2 regions of the Plantibacter sp. PA-3-X8 genome follow, and region 2 is predicted to be linked to the other one. Evidence: predicted binding sites of a transcription regulator. Region 2 holds the regulator's gene; the other holds the start of a gene.
What was found. Region 2 encodes LexA, which represses DNA repair genes until DNA is damaged. Its sites were predicted from a motif close to TCGAACANNTGTTCGA; they were not measured.

Region 1: a site for LexA is predicted at 6,448-6,463, ahead of EAO79_RS13075 (tyramine oxidase subunit B). Genes of this name have one in related genera too.

Annotation. Positions count from the first base shown of each region.
Region 1 covers NZ_CP033107.1:2,751,759-2,760,062, forward strand. The annotation lists gene EAO79_RS13040 (alpha/beta hydrolase) at 1-1,259, shown strand, start outside; gene EAO79_RS13045 (GMC family oxidoreductase) at 1,256-2,803, shown strand; gene EAO79_RS13050 (hypothetical protein) at 2,844-3,278, opposite strand; gene EAO79_RS13055 (hypothetical protein) at 3,409-3,588, shown strand; gene EAO79_RS13060 (hypothetical protein) at 3,654-4,352, shown strand; gene EAO79_RS13065 (GNAT family N-acetyltransferase) at 4,419-5,363, opposite strand; gene EAO79_RS13070 (LysR family transcriptional regulator) at 5,468-6,373, opposite strand; gene EAO79_RS13075 (tyramine oxidase subunit B) at 6,523-7,677, shown strand; gene EAO79_RS13080 (ammonium transporter) at 7,771-8,304, shown strand, end outside.
Region 2 covers NZ_CP033107.1:3,254,331-3,262,634, forward strand. The annotation lists gene EAO79_RS15350 (SufS family cysteine desulfurase) at 1-1,111, shown strand, start outside; gene sufU (Fe-S cluster assembly sulfur transfer protein SufU) at 1,108-1,545, shown strand; gene EAO79_RS15360 (histidinol-phosphate transaminase) at 1,580-2,659, opposite strand; gene EAO79_RS15365 (amino acid permease) at 2,691-4,151, opposite strand; gene EAO79_RS15370 (LysM peptidoglycan-binding domain-containing protein) at 4,241-4,633, opposite strand; gene lexA (transcriptional repressor LexA) at 4,905-5,603, shown strand; gene metE (5-methyltetrahydropteroyltriglutamate--homocysteine S-methyltransferase) at 5,688-8,015, opposite strand; gene EAO79_RS15385 (methylenetetrahydrofolate reductase) at 8,012-8,304, opposite strand, start outside.

The DNA.
Region 1 (8,304 bases), 500 kb from region 2:
CGCCGGACGGCTCCGTCGAGTCGCAGGTCGACGCTGCCCTCGCCGTGATCGCGGAGCAGGCCGACGGCGGACCCTGGATACTGTGCGCCCACAGCATGGGCGGCAAGGTCGCCGCCGGGATCGCCGCCCGGGTCCGCCACGGCGACGTCCCCGTGTTCGGGCTCCTCGGCGTCGTGCTCCTGGCACCGTCACCGCCCACGCCCGAGCCGATGCCTGACGCCAAGCGCCACCAGATGCTCAGCTGGATCGAGGACGGGCCCATCGCCGAGCCGGACGCGCAGACCTTCGTCGACGACAACGTGGGTGCATCCCTTCCGGCCGAGCTACAGGCCGCCGCCGTGGCGTCCGTGCAGGCCATGTCGCCCGTCGCGTGGCGCCGCTGGCTCGAGCAGGGCAGCGAGGAGGACATCGCGTCCTCCGTCGGCAAGCTCGACCTCCCGTGCATCGTGCTCGCCGGAGATCAGGACGAGGCGCTCGGAGCCGCAGTGCAGCCCGAGCTGCTCTCGGACGTCTACCCCCGTGCACGATTCGTGTCGCTCGCAGGAGCCGGACATCTGCTCTCGTACGAGCGTCCGGTCACGGTCGCGCGCGCGCTCACCGAGTTCTGGGACGAGATCGTCGCACACAGCGCCATCGTCCCAGCCGAGTGGGGGCTCGTCATCGCGTCCCTGCGGACCACGCCGCGGGTGCGCAGCGCGCTGGCACGACGCGCCTTGCCGGACGACCCCCGGTATCGGCCCCGCGTGCTGAGCGCGGAACAGCTGGACCTGCTCCGAGCTATCGCCGATCGCCTGGTTCCGCAACCGGCGGGTGGGCGGATCGACCTCGCCGCGCGGGTCGACGCCGACCTCGCAGCCGGTGGTGGCGACGGATGGCGGCCGGTCGGAGGACTCACGGACGACGAGGCCTACCGCGCCGGGCTGGATGACCTCCGAACCGCTTGGACGGACTCGGCCGATGACCAGGATGCGTTGATCAGCGCCGTGATCGAGGGCCGGGGCGTTCCAGGGGGCGCCATCGACGCGGACGATCTGCGGCGCTGGTTCGAGGACTTGCGCGTGGACGTCACGCGGGAGTGGCTCATCCACCCCGCATCGTTGGCCCGGGTCGGGTACGACGGGTTCGCGACCGGCGCAGAAGACGTCGACTTCGCCGGTTACCGCGAGCTCGGTGCCGACACCCGAGATGGCTGGGAGCCCTCCGACCTTGGCGCCGCGCCCGCCCCCACAGCCGCACAGCAGCAGGAGGACGCAGCGTGAACCTGGACGCGATGAAGACCTACGACCTCGACGACAGCGTCGACGTCGTGGTGGTCGGTACCGGTGCGGGTGGCGCACCACTGCTCGCGCGACTCGCTGAGGCGGGGCTGCGCGTCGTCGCGCTCGAGGCCGGGCCGAATCACGACCCCGCGGAGTCCACGCCGGACGAGGTCGACGCGACGACGATCAACTGGATGTCCAGCCGGTTCAGCGGCGGGGACGCTCCGACGGCGTTCGGTCCGAACAACAGCGGCTTCGGCGTCGGCGGTGGCACCGTCCACTGGGGCGCGTTCACGCCCCGACCGGACGCCCGTGACCTGCGTCTGCGCAGCGAGACCGGCCTCGGCCGTGACTGGCCCGTCGATCATGCGGAGTTCACCCGCTACGTCGAAGAGGTCGAGGCGACCATCGGTGTCTCCGGGCCGACGCCGTATCCGTGGGACCCATCGCGCACCTACCTGTACGCGCCGCCGAAGCGGAACGCCCCGGCTGACCTCATGGCGAAGGGCGCAGAGTCGCTCGGCATCCGGGCGACCGACGCACCCGCCGCGATCATCACGCGCGACCGCGATCAGCCGCACCACGGCCTCCGACGCGCCACGACGAACGTCGGCTCCATCCACCAGGGCGAGCGCCACGGTGCGAAGGCGACGACGGCCATCACCTACCTGCCGGCGGCGGTCGCGGCGGGAGCGGAGATCCGTCCGGACGCCGTCGTGCACACCATCGAGCGGGATGCCCGCGGTCGGGTGACCGGCGTCGTCTATCGCCAGGACGGCGTCGACAAGCGGCAACGCTGCGAGGTGCTCGTGTTGGCCGGCGGCGGGGTGGAGACCCCTCGGCTCCTGCTGCACAACGACCTCGCGAACGCCAGCGGTCAGGTCGGCCGGAACTTCCTCGCCCATGGTGCGGTGCAGGTGTGGGGGCGGTTCGACGAGCAGATCCGCGGCTACCGCGGCTACCCGTCGGCGCTCATCACCGAGGACTTCGTCCGCCCTGACGGTGCGGACTTCGCAGGAGGGTATCTGTTGCAGAGCCTCGGCGTCATGCCCTTCAACTACGCGACGACCCTCGTGCGCGGCGGCGGTCTCTGGGGTACCGAGCTGGTCGACGAGCTCGACGCGTCCCGGTACAACGCCGGCATCGGGATGAACGCCGACTGTCTGCCCGCCGACGGCAACCGGCTCGAGCTCTCGTCGGAGGAGGACGAATGGGGTCTGCCGCGTGCGACCATCTCGTTCTCGCCCGGCGACAACGAGCAGGCCATCGACCGCCACGCCATCCGCACGATGACGGAGATCCTGACGGCGGCCGGTGCGCGGAGCACCAGGGTGCTGGCGCGCACGGCGCACACGCTCGGCACGTGCCGGATGAGCGACGATCCGAGTGACGGCGTGGTCGACGGAGAGGGTCGATCGCACGACATCGACAACCTGTGGATCTGCGACAACTCCACGTTCCCGAGCGCGCTCTCCGCGAACCCGGGCCTCGCGCAGATGGCGTTGTCGCTGCGCACGGCCGACCGGATGCTCGCGGCCTGGTGACGGCGGCGCCGCCGGCCGTCGAGCAAGGATGGGTCAGGAGTCAGCCGTTCGCCTTCACGACGACGATGGCTGAGCCGCTCGGTCTCACCTCCAGCACGGTGTAACCGGCAGCCCTCGCATCGGCGGCGCTCGGGAACGACAACCGGGCCTGATAGATCGGATCGGGGAACCCGTAGCGACGCAGCTTCTCGACGCGGACGTCCTCGGCGAGCGGAATGTGCATCGTGGTGCGCACCTGCTCCCGCAGCTCCTGCTGGCAGACCGAATCCACGCCTGCGTAGCCGCAGACGGACACGTCACCTTCGAGGAACGAGCTGTAGCTGCCTTGAAACGACCCCAGTAGCGCGACGACGAGGACGACGAAGCCGGCCATACAGCCGATGGCTACCCCGAGCGTTCCCAGCACCTGACGCACGGTCCGTGGTTTACGAGACCATCCGTCGTCTGATTCCGCGAGAAGATCGTCGATCGTCATGCGCCCACACCCCTGCGTTGCATGACGTAAGGCTAGCGGTGGCCGCTCCCGGCCTGGCTGCGCACGAACGCCTCCTCGACGGGTTGGTCCCACGGTTCAACGCGGACGTCATGCAGACGACGATCGAGGCGTGCAAACCCTCGTGGTCTATGCAGGCGGAGGAATCCTCACCGAGGATCAGAAGGCGACGTTCGCAGGCCGGGGCAGGCGCGTCCGTCGCGTCGATCTCAGCGGCGCATCGCACGACGCGCATCTCGATGCGCATGAGCAGTGGGTCGAGGCGCTCCGTACCTTCATCGATGCGCAGTGAGATGACACGCACCGCATCAGGCCGGGCCCATCTCGCCGGCCCCGCCGTCAGCGTAAGGTCGTCGCATGCCCCTCGAGCAACCCCCACAGCCTGAACAGAGGCGAGCGCTCTCGAAGCCCTCGGCCGCGTCATCCACGGCGGCAGCCTGGAACGCCTTCCTGCTCCGACCTGAGGCGAGAGCGTGGATCAGTGCCACCGAGCGTGGACAGCGACAGGCTGAGGTCGGCGACGTCGCTCTGGAGGTCCTGCTCCTGGAGTACCGTCGCCCGGCCCGCCTGGCGCTCGGGCTCGTCTCGTCCGTGGCACTCGTCGTGGCCGCCACCCTCTCCGTCGCGACCGTGACCGTCCTTGGTCCGTTCTGGGTGGGGGAGAGCGGGGCGCTCTATGGCTTCGTGGTCCTCATCGGGTTCGCGGTCGCGTTGACGAGCGTCGTCATCCTGCTCCGGCTGCAGGTCTCCGAGAACCGCATCATCCGCGCCATCTCCGTGTGGTCCGGCGTCACTCCGGGAACCGGCGGCCCGCCGGAGCCACAGACGGCGACTGCGCAGTCCGTTGACCGGCGGGAGGCGGCGACGACGCGCACCCTCTTCCTGTCGGTCTCGGGCGCAGGGATCGCCGCAACCGTCGTCTCGACGGTCTGGCTGTCCTCCGCCGAAAGCGGGTCGTTCGTGCTGCCGCTCCTCGTCGCTGCGGTCTTGCAGCTGATCATCTGGCTCGCGGTCTGCTTCGGGGTCGTCCGCGTGCTGCGGTCGTCGCGGGTCTGACACGCGCGGCGGTCGACCGTGTCGCAGTGCTCGGCTGACACGGTCGGAACCGAGCCCGGGGCGAACCTACTGCTCGTGCACGATCCGAACGCGCGTGACCGAGAAGCCGGCTCGTTCGAACGCGCCACGCATCGGCGTGTTCGCGGCATCCGTGGTGCCGACGATCCGGTCCTGTCCCGACCCGTGGTGCACGTGGACCATCTCCGCCAAGAGGTCGTGCACGTAACCGTGTCCGCGATGCTCGGGGAGCACGCCCAGGTAACTGATGCTCGCGTCGTACGCCGTCCTCGTCGGGACGATGAATCCCGCGATCGTCCCGTCGAGCAGCTCTGCGACCCGCCAGGCGTCCCGCTCGCCGGGGAGCGATTGGTAGAACGCTAGATCGTCGTCCGCGAGCGCCTCGAGCCCTTCGCGCGAGACCATGTCCTGCGTGTGCGCATCGAGGGTGCCGGTCGCGACCAGGGCGAACAGCTCATGGAACGCGTCGTCCGCGGCGGCGACGAAACGGAGGCGCTGCGATCGCGCCGGCACCGGATCGGAGCTGGACCTCGCGAAACTGACCCGCTCGGTCGTGCGCGAGAATCCACCCGCGCGTGCCGCCTCATGGCGCCATCGCACCGCTTCCACGCTGGCGGCGTCATCCGCCCAGGCAGGGGAGACGTCGACATTGAACTCCAGTGCGGGACCTGCGCCGAAGGCGTCCAGTCCAGCGCGGATGAGCGCAGCGCCGACACGTTCGGGCTCCGCGACTTCGACCGTGGTGGTGAGGCAGTCGAGTGTGGCGGGCCGGTTCGCGTCCGCCTGGCCCCACCAGAGTGCTCGTGCCACCGGGCGACCGTCCTGCTCGGCGATCCACGACCATTCCGGCCGATAGTTCCCACTCGCGAGTTCGGCGGTCAGCCGCTCCGGATCGACCCAGGCGACCGGTTCGTCGCAGCTCCACTCCTGGAGGAGGGGGACGTCGTCCGGGGTGGCTCGGCGGATGGTGAAGTCGTCGCGGGTGTCGGTCATCGGTTCCAGCTTGGACAGGCGCGACTCGTTTGTCCAGGCCGGGCAGGAACACCTGGGCTACGCCGCCGAGACGGGAGGCGGACGCGCGGTGTGCGTGTGGGCGTTCACCTGAGCTGTGCGGCCGCGTCGCGGAGACACGCGATGAACGCGTCGTGGACCGGGCTCTCGTCCGTCCGTTCCTGACGAGCGGCCAGCAGGCGTGTCGTCGGCGACCCGGCGAGCGGCACGACGACGATCGACGGCGGCACCAGCTGCCGCACCGACTCGGGCAGGATCGTCATGCCCACGCCGGCCGCGACGAACCCGAGTGCGGTCTCCTGATGGACGACCTCCTCGACCACCTGCGTCCGACTCGACGTGCCGAGGACCTCCGCGACGCGGTCCACGAACCCCGGCATGAGCGCCCGCGGGTAGGAGATCATCGGGACCTCCATGAGCTCGTGCGCGGTGACCTCGGGTCGGCCCGCCAGCGGATGACCGACCGGGAGGCACGCCACGAGACGCTCCTCGAAGACGACCTCGGTCGTGAGCGTGGGGGAGCTGTCGGACGGCGTCTGCGGGACCTCGTCACGGACGATCCCGACGTCGAGCGTGCCGTCGCGGAGCCGGTCGAACTGCTCGCCCGAGGTCAACGGCACCAGGCGCAGCGTCACCCCGGGGCGGCTCGCCCGGAACAGCTGCACGACGCCTGGGAGGACCGTGTAGTTGGCTGAACTCACGAACCCCGCGGTGAGCTCCCCGGCGAGACCGTCGACGAAGTCGCGCATCTCACCCCGGACCGTGTCGAGCTCCTCGACGATGTGTCGTGCCCGCGCCTGGAGATGTCGTCCAGCGGGGGTCAGCGCCACCCGCCTCGTCGAACGGTCGAACAGCGCGGTGCCGACCTCCTGCTCCAGTCGTGAGACCTGGACGCTCAGCGGTGGCTGCGACATGTGCAGCCGTCGCGCGGCACGACCGAAGTGGAGCTCCTCGGCGACGGCGAGGAAGTAGCGCAGCTGGCGGAGCTCCATCCCATCGACGATACGACCCTCGTATTACCGCGCTGTTTCGTCCAGATTGCGAGCGAAACGCTCTCAATCGAGGTTCGAATCGGTATTTGACCAGGACGATCGCGACCGTGTTCGCTGAGGACCACACACCCCGACCTGGAGGACCACCCGTGACTGCAGACGCTTCCCCGAACACCCGGATCGACATGCTCTACCTGAGCGAACCGGAGGTCATCGCCGCCGGCATGAAAGACATGGCCCACTGCATGGAGGTCATGGAGGAGGTGTTGGTGCTCGTCGCGAAGGGTGACTACCGGATGGCCGGCCCGACCGCCAACTCGCACGGAGCACCGATCGGGTTCCCCGCCACCTCACCGTTCCCCGGCATGCCGTTGGATGCCGCCGACCGTCGGTTCATGGCGATGCCCGCCTACCTCGGCGGGCGCTTCGACACCGCCGGTGTCAAGTGGTACGGGTCGAACGTCGACAACCGCGAGCGAGGCCTCCCGCGCTCCATCCACCTCATCGTGCTCAACGACAAGGACACCGGCGCGCCCTACGCGATCATGTCCGGCAACCTCGAGAGCGCCTACCGCACCGCTGCCGTGCCGGGAGCCGCCGCGAAGCTCCTGGCACCGGTGGATGCGAAGTCGCTCGGCATCATCGGGCCCGGCGCCATGAACAAGAGCGCCCTGCACGCCATGACCACCGCCCGTCCCTCGCTCGACACCATCCGCATCCACGGGCGCCGACGGTCGACCTCCGAGGCGTTCGCCGACTACGTCCGCGCGCACTACCCGCAGTTCACGACGATCGAGATCGCCGAGACGGTCGAGGCCGCCGTGCGCGACTCGGACATCGTCTCCGAGGCCGTCACCGGCCTGGTCGGCTCGGAGAACTACCCGTTCATCGACGGCGACTGGATCAAGCCGGGCGCCTTCCTCAGCCTGCCCGCCAATCTGCGCATGGACAAGGAGTACACCCTCTCCGGCAAGGCGCGCCTCATCGCCGACGCGAAGAAGATCTACGAGGCGTGGGCCGAGGAGTACCCGGCGCCGTCGCACGAGACCGCGTTCGGGATGATCGGCCTCTACTGGCAGGACCTCATCGGGACCGGCGAGCTCGACGAGTCCCGCGTGGTCAACATCGGAGACGTCTTCGACGGGAACGCCGTCGGTCGCGAGTTCCCCGAGCAGCCGGTGCTCTTCAGCGTCGGTGGGATGGGCGTCGAGGACGTCGCGTGGGCGAAGACGATCTACGAGAACGCCGTCGAGCAGGGGATCGGCACGAAGCTCAACCTCTGGGACGCCCCCGACCTGGCCTGAACGCCGACCGGCATCGAGCACCGACACCTGTTCCACCCGAACCCGACGCTGTGGCCGCCCGGCCGCTGTGCACCTCGAACGATGGAGTGATTTGTGGACGCTGGAAACGTCGCCTGGATCCTGACGAGCTCGGCGCTCGTCGCCCTCATGATCCCGGCCCTGGCTCTGTTCTACGGCGGGATGGTCTCGTCCCGCCGCATCCTCAACATGATGATCATGTGCTTCGGCGGGGCCAGCCTCGTCGCGTTGCTCTGGGTGGCCTTCGGGTACTCGCTCGTCTTCGGTGACTCCGTCGGCGGGCTCGGACTCATCGGGAACCCGTTCGAGTTCGCGGGGCTCGACCAGGCACTCGTCGACGACCCCGATGCCGGCATCCCGCTCGCGCTCTTCGCGGCGTTCCAACTGCTGTTCGCGGGGGTGACGACGGCACTCGTCGCGGGTGCCGCCGCCGGTCGCATGAAGTACGGCGCGTGGTTGTTGTTCGCCGGGCTCTGGGCGACGTTCGTGTACTTCCCGATCGCGCACTGGGTGTTCGCCTTCTCGAACGACACGGCGACCGGTGGATGGATCGCGAACACCCTCGGTGCCGTCGACTTCGCCGGCGGGACGGCCGTGCACATGAACGCC
Region 2 (8,304 bases):
CGTCCACCGTGGCGCCCACCTCCTGGCCGCCGAGGCGACGGAGCTCTTCGAGGACGCTCGCGCCACGGTCGCCGCGTTCATCGGTGCCGACGAGCGGGAACTCGTCTGGACCTCCGGCGCGACCGCAGCCCTCAACCTCATCGCCGGGGCCATCGGGAATGCGAGCGCCGGCCTCGGTGGTGCTGCCGCCGAGCGGTTCCGACTCGGTCCAGGCGACGAGATCGTCGTGACGGAACTCGAACACCACGCGAACCTCATCCCCTGGCAGCAACTCGCCGCACGTACCGGTGCGACCCTCCGTCACCTCCCGGTCGACGACCACGGCGTGCTGCGCTTGGACGCCGTGGACGACATCATCGGCGAACGCACGCGCATCATCGCCTTCGCGCACGTGTCCAACGTCACCGGGGCGATCGCGCCGGTCTCCGAGCTCGTCGCCCTCGCCGAACGCGTCGGCGCGCTGACCGTGCTCGACGCCTGCCAGTCCGTGCCGCACCTGCCCGTCGACGTCGCGTCCCTCGGCGTCGACTTCCTCGTGTTCTCCGGCCACAAGATGCTCGGTCCGAACGGCATCGGGGCCCTGTGGGGTCGCCGCCGGCTGCTCGACGCCCTTCCCCCCTTCCTCACCGGCGGGTCGATGATCACGACCGTCACACTCGACGGCGCCGACTTCCTGCCCGCTCCGCAACGGTTCGAGGCCGGGACCCAGCCGGTGTCGCAGGCGATCGCCCTCGCGAGCGCCGTCCGGTTCCTGCAAGCGGTCGGCATGGACCGTGTCCACGCCACCGAGGCGGCCTACGGACAGCGTCTCGCAGCCGGACTCGCTGCCATCCCCGGCGTCACGCTCATCGGGCCGCCACCCGGGACGCCTCGCGCCGGGCTGGCGAGCTTCGACCTCGCCGGTGTGCACGCCCACGACGTGGGTCAGTTCTTCGACGACCGGGGCATCGCGGTCCGCGTCGGTCACCATTGCGCGCAACCACTCCACCGCCGGTTGGGACTCACCGCGTCCACCCGCGCCAGCAGCTACCTCTACACGACGGAGGCCGAGATCGACGCCTTCCTCCACGCGGCCACCCTGGTCGGTCCGTTCTTCGGGGTGTCCCGATGAGCGGCCTGGAGAGCCTCTACCAGGAGCTCATCCTCGACCACGCCCGCCAGCGCCACGGCTTCGGGTTGCGGGACGCGCCCGCCGCCGAGTCGCACCAGCTCAACCCCACCTGCGGCGACGAGGTCACCCTGCAGCTCCATCCCGGGCCCGACGGTCGTCTCGCACCGATCGCCTGGGAGGGGCACGGCTGCTCGATCTCGCAGGCGTCGAGCTCCTGCCTGAGCGACCTCGCAGCAGGCCTCACGCCGTCCGAGCTCCAGGCCCTGGTCGACGAGTTCCGCACGGTCATCCGCTCGCGGGGCACGCTCGAGTTCGACGAGGAACGGTTCGGAGACGCCGCGGCGTTCAGTGGCGTCTCGCGCTACATCGCCCGCGTGAAATGCGCCATGCTCCCCTGGGTCGCAGCCGAAGAGGCCATCTCCCGCCTGCCGTGAGCAGGCGCCCCACCTCCGCCCGGCCGAGGGCTGGTCAGGCGGGGCTGATCGCCGCCAGGGCCTCGAGGAACGCGGTCGTCTCCGCTTCGGTGCCCGCGGTCACGCGCAGGTGGTTCGGGATGCCCACGTCACGGATGAGGATCCCCCGCGCCAAGAGCGCCTCGAACGCCGCGTGCGGATCGGCGACGCCGCCGAACAGGACGAAGTTGGATCCGCTCCGCTTCGAGTCGTAGCCGAGACGCCCGAGCTCGACGACGAGGCGATCGCGCTGCGTCCGGATGTCGTCGACCATCGCCAGCATCTCGTCGGCGTGCCGCAGCGCGGCGGTCGCGGCCGCCTGCGTCAGGGCGCTCAGGTGGTACGGGAGCCGGACGAGTCTCAGTGCGTCGACGACCGCGGGGTCGGCGGCGAGGTACCCGAGACGGACCCCGGCGAAGGCGAAGGCCTTGCTCATCGTCCTGGAGACGATCAGGCGAGGACGCCCCTCCAACAGCGTGAGCGCGCTCGCCTCGTCGTCAGGAGCGAACTCCGCATACGCTTCGTCGACGATCACCATGCCCCGCGAGGCCTCGTACACCGCGGTGACGGTCTCGAGCGACAACGGTGTTCCGGTGGGGTTGTTGGGCGAGCAGAGGAACACGAGGTCGGGATCCGCCTCGGCCACCTGACGGGCGGCGGTCTCGGGCGAGAGCTCGAACTCGGCGTCGCGCGTCGCGGGGATCCACCTGGTGCCGACGCCGGCGGCCAGGAGCGGATACATCGAGTACGTCGGCGTGAACCCGAGGAGCGATCGCCCGGGACCACCGAAGGCCTGCAGGATGTGCTGGAGCACCTCGTTCGACCCGTTCCCCGCCCAGATCTGCTCCGGGACCACCCCGTGACCCAGGTATCCCGCCAGCGCCTCCCGGAGTTCCGTGAACTCGCGATCGGGGTACCGGTTCACCGTGAGGACCGCGGAGGCGAGCGAGGCGACGATGTCGTGCGCGACCGCCTCGGGGATCGGGTGCGTGTTCTCGTTCACGTTGAGCGCCACCGGCACCAGGGCCTGGGGAGCGCCGTACGGGCGCTGTCCTCGGAGGTCGTCGCGGATGGGGAGGTCGTCGAGAGCGGTCACTCCACAATGCTAGCCACTCCGACCGGCGCACTCACTCCGCCTGATGCTCCCGACGAAGGACCTCGTGCCGGGGGCTCGCCGGGTTCAACAGCGAGTGGCGTCGCCCGTAGGCGAAGTACACGATGAGACCGACCACGAGCCAGACCCCGAACCGCAGCCAGGTCTCCCAGTGCAACTGCAGGATCAGGAAGCCGGACGCCAGGACGCCGAACGCCGGGACGAACGGCATCAACGGCAACCGGAAGGAGCGGGGCTCGTCCGGCTTCGTGTACCGGAACACGATCACCGACACGCAGACCACGATGAAGGCGGCCAGGATGCCGATGTTCGTGAGGTCGGCGACCTGCTTGATCGGGAACACCCCGGCGAAGACGGCTGCCGCGCCGCCGGCGATCCAGGTCACCCGCTGCGGCACACCTCGCCGATCCGTGCGCGAGAACCACCGCGGAAGGAGACCGTCGCGACTCATCGAGAACCAGACGCGGGTGACGCCCAACAGGAACGTCAGCATCACGGTGAGGATCGACAGGACGGCGAACACGGAGATGATCGTCGCCACCACGGGCAGGCCGACGCTCTGGAACGCCGATGCGAACCCGGCAGTGGGGTCGATGTCGGTGTAGTTCTGCATGCCGGTCAGCACGAGGGTGGCCGCGACGTACAGGAGCATGGCGATGATGAGGGAGAGGATGATCGCCTTCGGCATGTGCTTCTTGCCGTCCTTCGCCTCCTCGGCCGCCGTACTCATCGCGTCGTATCCGAAGACTGCGAAGAAGACCGTCGCGGCACCGGCGAACACCGGCCCGAACCCGCTGGGGAGGAACGGGTCGTAGTTCTCACCGTCGATATAGAAGACACCGAGGCCGATGATGAACAGGATGAGCAGGACCTTGATCCCGACCGCGACGAGCTCGAATCGACCGAAGGCCTTCGTCCCGCGGCTCAGGATGAAGGTCACGAGGAGACAGACGAAGATGGCGGGGAGATTGACGAGGCCGCCCTTCCCCTCGTCGGCGGTCGAGGTCATCCAGGCCGGCATGTGGATCCCGATGCCGGACAGGAAGGCGTCGAAGTAGCCGGAGATCCCGATCGCGACCACCGCGACGATCGCGATGTACTCGAGCAACAGGTCCCAGCCGATGAACCAGCCGATGATCTCGCCGAGCGCCACATACCCGTAGGTGTAGGCGGACCCGGCTCTCGGGATCATGCCGGCGAACTCCGCGTACGACAAGGCTGCGGCCGCGGAGGCGAGACCCGCGATCAGGAACGAGAAGAGGACGGCCGGCCCCACAGCGGGCGAGGTCTCGCTCCCATGAGCGACGAGTCCGGCAAGTGAGAAGATCCCCACCCCGATGATGCCGCCGACCCCGATGGCCGTGAGTTGCCAGAGCCCGAGGCTCTTGAACAGCTTCGAACCGGAGGTCTCATCCTCGATCTCCGCGATCGGCTTCTTCCGGAGCAGCGAGCGGCTCCGATCGTCTGTACTCATGCTTGCCTCCGACGATGCTGCGGGCGTCGTTGCACCGCGCCATCGACGATAGCTGAGAACCAGTGCGGAGTGACCCGCCGATTGTCGGCCTACTCGGCCGCGTACCGCTGCGGGATCGCCAGGCGCTGCCCGGGCTCGACACCGGCGGTGCTGAGCTGGTTGAGGTTCATGATCTCGGCGATGACGTCGCGCGGGTCGGCGTCGGGTGCGATGGACTCGGCCAGCTGCCAGAGCGACTCGCCCGGGTCGACCGTGATGTACGTGAACGTGGCTCCCGCCGCCGCCGTGTTGGCCGCGGCACCGCCTGCGGAGAGTCCGACGACCGCGACACCGATGACCAGCGGGATGGCGGCGAGCGTGGTGAAGACGACGCGACCTCGCTTCGTCAGGCGGAGTCGGCGTGTGGACGGTGCGTCTGACGTCGGTACCTGCGCCGTCCGTGCGGGAAGCGCCCGGTGGGACCCGATCAGTGCTGCGCTCATGTCAACCCTCCAAGAGTGTGCTCATCGTGTGATGAGGACTCGTACCCGACACTCGACCAGGAGTGCCGGATACGAACCTGTGTTCCGAATATATCTTCGATTGTTCGAATACTCAACCCTGTCTTCGTACCTGAGACGCGCGGGATCGGCGACACGCTCGAACAGATGTTTGTCTGGACGAGCTGGTGCGGATACAGTTTCGAGTGTTGGAAGCAGTACACCACCACCCACCGACATCGGTCACCGACAGCCGATCAGGGCAGGAGCGAAGATGGCAGCGAACACGGCGGGCGACGGAGCCCGGGAACGCCAGATCGGCGGCACCCGGCGACGGAAGAGCCTGAGCGACAAGCAGCTGGCGATCCTCGACGTCATCCAGCGTTCGGTCTCACAGCGCGGATATCCGCCGAGCATGCGCGAGATCGGCGACGCCGTCGGGCTCGCCTCCCTGTCGAGTGTCACGCACCAACTCGGACAGCTCGAACTCAGCGGATACCTCCGACGCGATCCCAACCGTCCCCGCGCCATCGAGGTGCTCATCGACCTGCCGAGCGCCGTCGAGGGCAGCGATCCCGACTCCGCTCCCCCGGTCGGCGACGCCGCCATGGTCCCGCTCGTCGGTCGCATCGCCGCCGGCATCCCGATCACGGCCGAGCAGCAGGTCGAGGAGATCTTCCCCCTGCCCCGCCAGCTGGTCGGCAAGGGCAGTCTGTTCATGCTGAAGGTCGTCGGCGACTCGATGGTCGACGCCGCGATCTGCGACGGCGACTGGGTCGTCATCCGCGAGCAGAAGACCGCTGAGAACGGCGAGATCGTCGCGGCGATGCTCGACGAGGAGGCGACCGTGAAGGTGTTCCGCCAGCGCGACGGTCACACCTGGCTGCTCCCCCGGAACTCGGCCTTCGAACCGATCCTCGGCGACCACGCCGAAGTCCTCGGCAAGGTCGTCGCCGTGCTCCGGACGGTCTGACCGACCGGACCATTCCGCGACACCGACGAGGGCCGGGACGATCCGTGGATCGTCCCGGCCCTCGTCCGTGCAGGCCCCTCAACGTCAGCCGGTCGCACCGACCCGTGCGCGGACCGCACGCGTCGCCTCGACGATGTTGGCGAGGGAGGCGACCGTCTCCTCGTAGCCTCGCGTCTTGAGTCCGCAGTCCGGGTTCACCCAGACCTGGCGCTGCGGGATCCCCTCCAGCGCGATCTCGAGCAACGCGGTCACCTCCGCGACGCTCGGCACCCGAGGCGAGTGGATGTCGTAGACGCCCGGGCCGATGCCGTGGTCGAAACCACTCGCCCGGATGTCGGACACGACCTCCATCCGAGACCGTGCCGCCTCGATGCTCGTCACGTCGGCGTCCAGGCGTCGGATCGCGTCGATCACCACGCCGAACTCGGAGTAGCAGAGGTGGGTGTGGATCTGCGTCTCGGCCCGCACGCCCGCGGTCGCCAGCCGGAAGGAGCCCACCGACCAGTCGAGGTACCGCCCCTGGTCGGCCCGCCGGAGCGGGAGCAGTTCGCGGAGTGCGGGTTCGTCGACCTGGATGATGCGGATGCCGGCCCGCTCCAGGTCGGCGATCTCGTCACGCAGGGCGAGGGCGACCTGGTTCGCCGTCTCGGCGAGCGGTTGGTCGTCGCGCACGAACGACCACGCGAGGATCGTCACCGGGCCCGTGAGCATGCCCTTCACCGGCTTGGTGGTCAACGACTGCGTGTAGGACGACCACTCGACCGTGATCGGCGCCGGCCGCGAGACGTCACCCCACAGGATCGACGGACGGGTGCATCGTGAACCGTAGGACTGCACCCACCCGTGCTCCGTCACGGCGAACCCGTCGAGGTGCTCGGCGAAGTACTGGACCATGTCGTTGCGCTCGGGCTCACCGTGGACGACGACGTCGATCCCGAGGTCCTCCTGCAGGGCCACGACGCGCTCGATCTCCGCGCGCATCGTCGCGACGTACGCCTCCTCGTCGAGCGTCCCGGCGACCCGCTGCGCGCGGGCGCGACGGATGTCCCCGGTCTGCGGGAAGGAACCGATCGTCGTCGTCGGGAGGAACGGCAGGCCGAGCGCCTGCTCCTGCGCCGTGGCGCGCTCCTGGTAGTCGTCTCGGGTGAAGTCCGCTGGTGCGAGCGCTGCCGTCCGTGCGCGGATGGCGGCATCGACGACCCCGGGCGCGGCGAGCCGATCGTCGAGCGCGGCCGACGCTGCGGTGAGCTCGGCCGCGATGGCCGCGCGCCCTTGGGTGAGACCGCGTGCGAGGACCGCGATCTGATCCACCTTCTGGTCGGCGAAGGCGAGCCAGCTCCGGAGACGGGGGTCGAGCCTCGTCTCCACCGACACGTCGTGCGGGACGTGCAGGAGGGACGTCGAGGTGGACACCGCGAGCTGCGGGAAGCGCTCCGCCGCGCTCGCGAGCAGGTCGGCCGCGGCCACGAGGTCGCCACGCCACACGTTGTGGCCGTCGATCACTCCCGCGACGACGGTCTTCGTGGCGAGTCCGGGAGACGAGTCCGGCAGGCCTCCTCGGACGAGGTCGACACCGACAGCCTCGACCCCCGAGGCGGCGAGCACCGGGAGGGCGTCCCCCAAGGCGCCGTATGGAGCCGCGACGAAGATCGCCGGGCGGTCGGACACGGCGGACAGGACGGCCGTCGATCGTTCGAGCGCCGCAAGGACCGTCGACCTCGGCACGTCGAACGTCTCCGACACCAGTGCGGGTTCGTCGAGCTGCACCCAGGGCGCGCCGGCAGCGGCGAGGCGCTGGAGGAGTTCCGCGTAGACGGGCAGCAACGCCTCCAGTCGATCGATCGGGGCGAATCCCGCTGAGGCCCCCTCGGCCGCCTTGGACAGCAGCAGGAACGTCACCGGGCCCACGATCACCGGCCGCGTCACGTACCCCTCGGCGAGGCCCTCGCGGAACTGCTCGACCACCTGGTCGTCGGAGAGCGCGAACGGCGTCGACTCACCGATCTCCGGGACGAGGTAGTGGTAGTTCGAGTCGAACCACTTCGTCATCTCGAGCGGGGCGAGGTCGCCGGCGCCACGAGCGATCGTGAACGCCCCGGCGAGGTCGACCCGACCGTCGGCCCCGACGAGCGTCGAGAAGCGGTCCGGGACGGCGCCGACGGTGAGCGCGGCGTCCAGGACCTGGTCATAGAACGAGAAGCTCTCGGGGATCGCGGCGTTCGTGGGATCGAGGCCGAGCCCCGCGAGGCGGGCACGCGTGGCGGCGCGCAGCTCGGAGGCCGTCCGCTCGAGCGCGTCGGCGTCGATCCGGCCGGCCCAGAAGGACTCGACGGCGCGCTTCAACTCCCGGTTCGGCCCGATGCGCGGGTAGCCGAGGATGGTGCCGACGGGGAATGCGGAGGTGGGGATCATCGTGCGTCCTTGCTGGTGAGTGGATCGGGGATGGGATGGCGGACCGGTCGGTCGCCTTGCATGGGGATGCCGGCACGGTGCAACACGTCGAGCACCGTCCGATGCTGGTTGAAGGCGTAGAGGTGGACGCCCGGCGCACCGCCCGCGACGACGTCGCGGATGAGTCGGGCGGAATACTCCGTGCCGATGTCGATCCGTCCCGCTTCGTCCGGCTCGACCTCGAGTGCGATGGCCAGGTCGCTCGGGAGCGCCTCGCCGCTGAGCTCGAGCACCCGACGCAGCCGCGCCG